Regions from separate parts of the Simplicispira sedimenti genome, predicted to be linked through region 1. Evidence: riboswitches for the same ligand, from Rfam matches in the RefSeq annotation. Region 1 holds a riboswitch; the other holds the start of a gene.

What was found. Region 1 has a riboswitch for glycine ahead of gcvT (glycine cleavage system aminomethyltransferase GcvT). Riboswitches for the same ligand answer to the same signal wherever they lie in the genome.
Region 2: another riboswitch for glycine. It lies ahead of MJ602_RS08340 (D-amino acid dehydrogenase); the one in region 1 lies ahead of gcvT (glycine cleavage system aminomethyltransferase GcvT).

The regions. Positions count from the first base shown of each region.
Region 1 is NZ_JAKVIJ010000016.1:4,774-9,368, reverse strand. Features, by position in the region: gene MJ602_RS15205 (SDR family oxidoreductase) at 1-361, opposite strand, end outside; gene MJ602_RS15200 (electron transfer flavoprotein-ubiquinone oxidoreductase) at 504-2,192, shown strand; gene MJ602_RS15195 (Lrp/AsnC family transcriptional regulator) at 2,254-2,712, opposite strand; glycine riboswitch at 2,966-3,064, shown strand; glycine riboswitch at 3,078-3,201, shown strand; gene gcvT (glycine cleavage system aminomethyltransferase GcvT) at 3,246-4,382, shown strand; gene gcvH (glycine cleavage system protein GcvH) at 4,438-4,595, shown strand, end outside.
Region 2 is NZ_JAKVIJ010000006.1:79,485-84,079, forward strand. Features, by position in the region: gene MJ602_RS08325 (ABC1 kinase family protein) at 1-623, shown strand, start outside; gene MJ602_RS08330 (hypothetical protein) at 620-1,000, shown strand; gene MJ602_RS08335 (YXWGXW repeat-containing protein) at 1,153-1,821, shown strand; glycine riboswitch at 1,984-2,091, shown strand; gene MJ602_RS08340 (D-amino acid dehydrogenase) at 2,181-3,485, shown strand; gene MJ602_RS08345 (EAL domain-containing protein) at 3,518-4,595, opposite strand, start outside.

The sequences.
Region 1 (4,595 bases):
CGCCCTTGACGTTGGTGTCGAAGACGTAGTCGTAGTCCTCCGGCGCGACATCCTGCAGGCGCTGCGTGGTGCTCACGCCCGAGTTGTTGACCAGAATGTCGATCGAGCCCATTTCGGTCTCGGCGTGCGCCACGGCGGCCTTGATGGAGTCGTGATCGGTCACGTCCAGTTCGACCACATGGGCGTCGCCGCCCTCGCCTTCGATGCGTGCGCGCAGCTCCTTGAGTTTTTCGATACGGCGGCTCGCCAGCACCACCCCTGCGCCGGCACGTGCCAGGGTTCGGGCAAACTGCGCACCCAGGCCGCTGGACGCGCCGGTAACAAAGGCAATGCGACCGGACAGATCGATGTTGTAGGCCATTTAGAGTCCCTCCACTGAACAAAATAGAACGGTCGTTCGATTGTCTGTATTCCTTGCATACAATCAGTCACCCGCCGGACAGTGGCTGTGCCCCCTGTTTGCAGACAATCTGCCCCATTATCAAACGCCCGACGAGAAGCACATGACAAACGAAGAAATCCTCGCCCAGTTTGGCCCCCGCGAGTCCATGGAATACGACGTGGTGGTCGTTGGTGGGGGCCCAGGGGGCCTGTCCACAGCGATCCGCATCAAGCAACTGGCAGCAGAGCGCGGCCAGGACGTCTCGGTCGTGGTGCTGGAAAAAGGCTCGGAGCCCGGCGCGCACATCCTCTCGGGCGCCATCATGGACCCCAAGGCGCTGACCGAACTCATCCCCGACTGGAAGGAAAAAGGCGCCCCCCTGAACCAGCCCGTCACCGACGACGCCTACAGCTTTTTGAGCGAGCGCTCGGCCTTTCGCGTGCCCAACATGTTCCTGCCGCCGTTTGCGCACAACCACGGCAACTACATCGTCAGCCTGGGCGCGGTCACCAAGTGGCTGGGCGAACAGGCCGAGGCCCTGGGCGTGGAAATCTTCCCCGGCTTCACCGCCGCCGAAGTGCTCTACAACGATGACGGTTCCGTCAAGGGCGTGGCCACCGGCAATATGGGCATCGGCAAGGACGGCGAGCCCACCGACAACTTCCAGCTCGGCATGGAACTGCTGGGCAAATACACCATCTTTGCCGAAGGCGCACGCGGCCACCTGGGCAAACAAGTCATCGCCAAGTACCAGCTCGACGCAGGGCGCGACCCGCAGAGCTTTGGCATCGGCATCAAGGAACTGTGGGAAATCGACCCCAAGAAACACCAGCCCGGCTTTGTGATGCACACCGCCGGCTGGCCCATGGAGAACGACACCTACGGCGGCGCCTTCCTGTACCACCTGGAAGGCAACAAGGTGGCCGTGGGCTTCGTCACCGGCCTGGGCTACACCAACCCCTACCTGAGCCCGTTCGAGGAATTCCAGCGCTGGAAGACCCACCCCAACATCCGCTACTACTTCGAGAACGAGCAGGGCGAAGTCACCGCCAAGCGCCTGTCCTATGGCGCGCGCGCCATCAACGCCAGCGGCCTGAACTCCCTGCCCAAGACCGTGTTCCCCGGCGGCGCGCTCATCGGCTGCGACGCGGGCTACCTCAATGTCAGCCGCATCAAGGGCAGCCACGCTGCCATCAAGACCGGCATGCTCGCAGGCGAAGCCGCCTACGAGGCCGTCACGGCTGGGCGCCAGCACGACGAACTCAGCGCCTACCCCAAGGCCTTCGAGGAAAGCTGGCTCTACACCGAGCTGAACAAGGACCGCAATTTCAAGAACTGGTTCAAGTACGGCCTGACCACCGCCACGCTGATGAACGGCTTCGAGCAGTTCGTGCTGCGCGGGCACATGCCCTGGACGCTGCACCGTGACAAGGCCGACCACCAGTACCTCAAGCCCGCCAGCGAGTGCAAGCCCATCGAGTACCCCAAGCCCGACGGCAAGCTGACCTTCGACCGCTTGAGCAGCGTGTTCATCAGCAACACCAACCACGAAGAGAACCAACCGGCGCACCTGACGCTCAAGGACGCCAGCGTGCCGGTGAAGATCAACCTGGCCCAATACGCAGGCCCCGAGGCACGCTACTGCCCGGCCGGGGTGTACGAGTTTGTGGGCGAAGGCAGCGACAAGCGCCTGCAGATCAACGCGCAGAACTGCGTGCACTGCAAGACCTGCGACATCAAGGACCCGACGCAGAACATCGTGTGGGTCACGCCCGAGGGGGGCGGGGGGCCGAATTACTCGGGCATGTAATCAAAAACCATAGCGCTTCGCGCTGAAGGGGCCTGCGTTGCAGGCCCTTTTTATTGGAATTTCAAACAGCGGACAACGGCAGATCCGCTTTTTTCAGCGTGCGCAGCACAAAGCTGGAACGGCTGTGGCGAATGCCCTTGATCTTGTAGAGCTTCTCGCGCAGCAGGCGCTCATAGTCGCGCGTGTCCTTGACCACCACACGCAGCAGATAGTCGTAGTCGCCCGACACCAGGTGCGCCTCGATCACCTCGGGAATGCTGGCCAGCGTTTCGCCGAATTTCTCCAGCGTGTTGTCGGAATGGCTGTCGAGCGTGACCTGCACCAGCACGGTGTCGGCCAGATCCAGCGCCTGGGGGTTGAGGCGCACGGTGTAGCCCTCGATCACCCCGGACTCCTCCATCTTCTTGATGCGGCTCCAGCAGGGCGATGGGCTCAGGCCCACGGCCTGGCCAATCTCTTGCAGGCTGGCGCGGGCGTTGGCCTGCAGTACGGCGAGGATTTTTTTGTCGAGTCGGTCCATGCCACGGATTATTCTGCACACAACGCCATGAGAGCAAATTTTGCTGTAACAAAGGCTATTTACTGGAAACAAAGCAAATTTGCCTGCCAACCCCCTGGCATACTTTGCTGCATCAAGGCGCTCTTACCGGAACGCATGAAATGCCAAGGCCCCGGCTGGTTACCGCCAGTCGGGGCGCTTGCTTTTGGGGGCCTGCACCGGGGCCGACGCAGACAAAAATCCCTGCGGTGCGGCGGGCATTGCAGGTAGAATCGCGCCTTCGTCAGGAGAGAGTGCTCCGCCACCCGCGAGCAGCACCGCCGAAGGCGCAGGCACCCGCCGAACGCTCAGGCAAAAGGACTGGCAACCGCCCGCAGGGATGCGGGCGTTCCCTTGCTGGAGAGAGGTGGCCGCGCGCAACGCACAGGCCACCCACCGAAGGAGCAAGCCGCGCGGGCCAGCCAGGGCGCAGCGGTGAATCTCTCAGGTAAAGCGGACAGCAGGGCAAATCCCGTGGCATTGGTGCCACGGCCCCCATTTGCCCTGGAGTTCTTATGTCCGCACCTGCCGCCGCCCCCCTGCTCACCACGCCCCTCAACGCGCTGCACATCGAACTGGGCGCCCGCATGGTGCCGTTCGCCGGTTACTCCATGCCCGTGCAGTACCCCGCAGGGCTCATGGCCGAGCACCTGCACACCCGCCAGGCCGCAGGCCTGTTCGATGTGTCGCACATGGGCCAGCTGCGCCTGGTCGGCCCCGATGCCGCCGCCGCATTTGAAAGCCTGATGCCCGTGGACGTGATCGACCTGCCCGTGGGCAAACAGCGCTACGGCCTGCTGCTGAACGACGAGGGCGGCATCATCGACGACCTGATGTTCTTCCGCATGGCGCAGGACGAGCTGTTCGTCATCGTCAACGGCGCCTGCAAGGTGGGCGACATCGCCCACATCCAGGCGCGCATCGGCCAGCGCTGCCAGGTGGTTCCGCTGCCCGACCATGCCCTGCTCGCCCTGCAGGGCCCGCAGGCCGCCACGGCCCTGGCACGCCTGGCGCCCGGCGTGGAAAAGCTGGTGTTCATGACCGGCGGCCAGTTCACGATCGCGGGCTGCGACTGCTTCGTTACGCGCAGCGGCTACACCGGCGAAGACGGCTTCGAGATCTCCGTGCCCGCCGCGCAGGCCGACACCCTGGCGCGCGCGCTGCTGGCCCAACCGGAGGTCAAGCCCATCGGGCTGGGCGCACGCAACTCGCTGCGCCTGGAGGCCGGCCTGTGCCTCTACGGCAACGACATCGACACCACCACCACGCCCGTGGAGGCCGCGCTGAACTGGGCCATGCAAAAGGTGCGCCGCACCGGCGGCGCGCGCGCCGGCGGCTTCCCCGGTGCCGACAAGGTGCTGGCCCAGCTCGACAACCCCGCCAGCGTGGCACGCAAGCGTGTCGGCCTCGTGGCCCTGGAGCGCGTGCCCGTGCGCGAGCACACCGAACTGCAGAGCGAAGGCGGCCAGAAGATCGGCGAGGTCACCAGCGGCCTGCTCGGCCCGAGCTTCGACAAACCCATTGCCCTGGCCTATGTGGACGCCCAGCATGCCGCCGTTGGCACGCGCGTCAACGCCATCGTGCGCAGCAAGGCCGTGCCCATGGAGGTCTGCGCCACCCCCTTCGTGCCCACGCGCTACTACCGCGGCTAACGCCCCTGGCGCAGGCTACATTCCGGATTCCCTTCATCTTTCAGGAGCTTTTCCCATGACCATCAAATATTCCAAAGACCACGAGTGGATCAACGCCGCTGATGCCAACGCTGCCGTGGTCGGCATCACGCTGCACGCCCAGGACGCCCTGGGTGACGTGGTGTTCGTGGACTTGCCCGCCGTGGGCACCACGTTTGCCCAGGGCGACGTGGC
Region 2 (4,595 bases), on a different contig from region 1:
TGCCGGGGCTGCACCTGGACGCCTGGCTGGCCACGCAGCCGCAGCAGGCGCTGCGCGACCGGGCCGGCCAGCACCTGTGGGACTGGTTCATGCACTGCATCTTCGGGCTCGGCCGGGTGCATGCCGACCCGCACCCCGGCAACTTCCTGTTCGCCGCCGATGGCACGGTGGGCGTGCTCGACTTCGGCTGCACGCGGGAGCTCTCGGAAGGCTTTCGGACACAGATGACACGCGCCTGGTCGGCGCTGCTGCGCCCCGCCGCCGACCCGCAGCGTGACGCCCTGGTGCTGCAGGCCTACCAGGCGCTGGGGCTGGCCGGGCCCGACCTGGCACTGGCAACCTACAGCGCCGAGCTGGCCCCGGCCTTGGCCGACATGCAGGCCTGGCAGCTGGAGCCCTTCACCCAGGCCGTCTTCGATTTCAGCACCAAGCAGCCGCCCCCCATCACGCCCCCGGAGCACCAGCGCGTGCTGGGGCGCCATCTGGCGCAGGTGCCGGGCGAGATGCCCGCGTTCGATCGCATGTGGATGGGCCTGATGCACCTGCTCACCCGGCTCGGGGCACGGGTGCACACCCGCGCCGCTGGTATTCCTGAAACCGCCATTGAAAGCTCCTTGCCATGAACAACCCGCTCCTCCTGGCAGCCGCAGGCCTCGCCCTGGTCGGCCTGATCCATTCCGTGCTTGGCGAAGTCCTGGTCTTTCGCACGCTGCGCACACACGGGCTTGTTCCCACGGCCGGGTACCCGGTTTTGCGCGAGCGGCAGGTGCGCATCCTGTGGGCTTCCTGGCATCTGGTGACCGTGCTGGGCTGGGCCCTGAGCGCACTGCTCTGGCGCCTGGGGAGCGGCCCCTGGGAGCAGGATCTTGCGGCATGGGTCGCCCACACCACTACGCTCGCCCTTCCGGCCTGCGCGCTGCTGGTGGGCTTCGCCACCAAGGGCAGGCACCCGGCCTGGTGTGCCTTGCTGGTGGTCAGTGCCCTGGTGGGCTGGCGCTGACGCTGTGTGCGAAATATCACGGCAACGCCGCCCAATAGCGTTTCGGGAAACATGCCTACACAACTCTTCGCCGGACAGCTACATTGGCTTTACGCAATTCCCGCACGATAGAGCTTCCGGTTCCGCAAGGAATCACTTGTGAGGAGACCCCCATGGCACGCACCACCCTCGCCGCGGCATCCATCGCCCTGCTGGCGCTTTGCGCATTCACGGCCCCCGCGCAGGCCCGCACCACGGCCACCATCGTCATCCAGACGGCCCCGCCGCCACCGCGCTACGAGGTAATGCCGCCCCCCCGACGCAACATGGTCTGGGTGCCCGGCCACTGGGAGTGGCGCGGCCACCATCATGTGTGGGTAGAAGGCTATTGGATCAAGGCACGCCCCGGCTACCGCTACCGTGCGCCCGAGTGGGTGGAACGCGGCGGCCAGTGGCACATGCAACCGGGCGGCTGGGATCGCGACCATGACGGCATCCCCAACCGCTACGACCCGACGCCCGATGGCCGCCCCATGCCCCACCGCCCCTACGCGGACCGTGACCGCGACGGTGTACCCGACCATCGGGATCGGGACCGTGATGGCGACGGTATTTCCAACCGCCATGACCCGACGCCCGATGGCCGAGGCCGCCCCCGCGGTGACAGGGATCGCGATGGCGTGCCGAACCGCTATGACCGCGACCGCGATGGCGACGGCATCTCCAACCGCCACGACCCGACACCCGACGGCCGGGGCCGAGGCCATCCCCGTGGCGACCGGGACCGCGATGGCGTGCCCAACCGCTACGATCGGCAGCCGGGCAATCCCTACCGCAACTGACGCCTTGCGCGACGCGCGCGGCCGATGCCCCATAAGCATCTGTTGTGATGCATTAGCCAGCACGCGCGCCTAGAATGGCCCATGCAGGAGAGCAGGCGGCCCATGCCGCCTCACCGAAGGCGCAAACTCCCATACACGCTCAGGTTCCGTACTGCACCATCATCAAAGCCGTCTGGAGAGCCGCCACAGCCGTGGCGCACCGAAGGAGCAAGCCCCGTGCCGCGTTGGCACGGCGTGAATCTCTCAGGTAACAAGGACAGGGGGAGCGGCAGCTTGGCAGACGCGCCAACTGCACGCTATCAAAAATATAGCTGCTCGCGCACGCCTGACAAGCGCCAGAACCTTAAAAGGCTCTCAAAATGCGCGTGATCGTCCTCGGCGCCGGCTTGCTCGGCGTGACCTCGGCCTACTACCTCCAGCAACAGGGTCACGAAGTGACCGTCATCGACCGCCAGGCCACGCCGGGCGCGGAAACCAGTTTCGCCAACGGCGGCCAGATCTCGGTCAGCCACGCCGAGCCCTGGGCCAACCCGAGCGCACCGCTCAAGGTGCTGCAGTGGCTGGGCCAGGAGGACGCACCTCTGCTGTTCCGCCTGCGTGCCGATATGCGCCAGTGGCTCTGGGGGCTGTCCTTCCTGCGCAACTGCACGCCCGAGCGCACGCGCCACAACATCCGGCAGATCGTCAGCCTGGGCACCTACAGCCGCAGCGCGCTGCAGCAGTTGCGCCGCGACACCGGCATCCAGTACGACCAGCGCACGCAGGGCATCCTGCATTTCTATACCGACCCCAAGGAATTCGACGGCGCGCTCGGCCCGGCCGAACAGATGCGCCAGCTGGGCTGCGAGCGCCAGGTCATCAGCGCCGACGAGGCGGTGCGCATCGAACCTGCGCTGCGCCACATCCGCCCGCAACTGGCGGGGGCCACCTACACGGCCGAGGACGAATCGGGCGATGCCAACCTGTTCGTGCGCGAGCTGGCCAAGCTCTGCAAGCAGGCCGGCGTGCGTTTCCAGATGGGCGCGCACATCACGGCGCTGCGCACGGCGGGCGGCGAAATCGACCATGTGGAGCTGACCAACGCCGAGGGGCGCTTTGAGCGCATGCGCGGCGACGCCTATGTGCTCGCCATGGGCTCGTTCAGCCCGCTGTTGGCCCAGCCGCTGGGCATCCGCCTGCCCATCTACCCGGCCAAGGGCTATTCGGTCACGCTGCCGGTGAAGGATGCGCGCCTGGCGCACCAGGTGAGCCTGACGGACGACGAGTACAAGCTGGTGTTCTCGCGCTACACCAGCGCACAAGGCGACCGCCTGCGCATTGCCGGCACGGCCGAACTCAACGGTTACGACCGCAACCTGAACCAGGTACGCTGCGAGGCCATCGTGCGCCGCGTCGAGCAGCTCTTCCCCGGCGCGGGCGATACCACGCGGGCCGAGTTCTGGACCGGCCTGCGCCCTGCCACGCCCAGCAATGTGCCACTGATCGGCCGCACCCAGCTGCCCAACCTGTTCCTCAACACCGGGCACGGCACGCTGGGCTGGACGCATTCCTGCGGCTCGGGCAAGGCGCTGGCCGACATCGTGAGCGGTCGCGTGCCCGAGGTGGATTTCGCCTTCACCGGCATGCCGCAAACGCCCCAGCCCCGGTTGCTGCCTGCGGTCTGATCCCGCAGCGCCGCACGCCGCCGTTCAGCCACTCACCCCATGGTCGTGGCTGCGGCGGAAGGCAGGCGCAGTTGGGTGCGCAAGAAGCGTTCGCACTCCGCGGCGGGCAGCGGGCGACTGCAGAGGTAGCCCTGGATTTCATCGCAGCCCTGCGCCTGCAGGAAACGCCGCTGGTCCTCGGTCTCCACGCCTTCGGCAATCGTTTGCAGCCCCAGGCTGGACGCCATGTGGATGATGGCGCTGACCAGGGCCTTGTCCTCGGCATCGACGCTGATGTCGCGCACGAAAGACTGGTCGATCTTGAGCTTGTACACCTGGAAGCGCTTGAGGTAGCTCAGCGACGAATACCCCGTGCCGAAGTCGTCGATGGACATGCGCACGCCGCGCGCATGCAGGTCAGCCATGATCTCCACGGCGCGCTCGGGATCGTCGCTGGCCACGCCCTCGGTCAGCTCCAGCTCCAGGCAGGCCGGATCGACCCCCGCCTCGCTCAGCACCTGGCTGACCAGGCCGGGCAGATCCGGGTGCCTGAACTGCACGGCAGAAATGTTGACGGACATGGTCAGCGCAGGCAGGCCGGCATCCCGCCAGCGCGCCACTTGCGCCACGGCCGTGCGCAGCACCCATTCGCCGACAGGAACGATCAGCCCGGTTTTTTCGGCGAGGGGAATGAACTCGGCCGGAGACACCATGCCCCATTCGGGGTGCTCCCAGCGGATCAGGGCCTCGGCGCCGACGATGCGGTCATCGCTCAGGCGGCGCTGGGGCTGGTAGTGCAGCAGCAGTTGCCCACGTTCCAGCGCACGGCGCAATGCGCCTTCCAACTGCAAGGTGCGAGCTGCCTGTGCCTGCATATCGGGGGAATAGAAGTGGTAGGCGTTGCGCCCTTCCTGCTTGGCACGGTACATGGCCACGTCGGCATGCTGCGAGAGGGTTTCCAGGTCTTCGCCGTCCTCGGGATACATGGCAATGCCCAGCGACGGCGTCACCATGAGCTCATGGCCGCGCACCACCAAGGGCGCCGCCACCGCCTCGAGCAGCTTGCCAGCCAGATGGGCGGCGCCGTCCTTGTCGGTACCCGGAAGCACCAGCACAAACTCATCGCCCCCC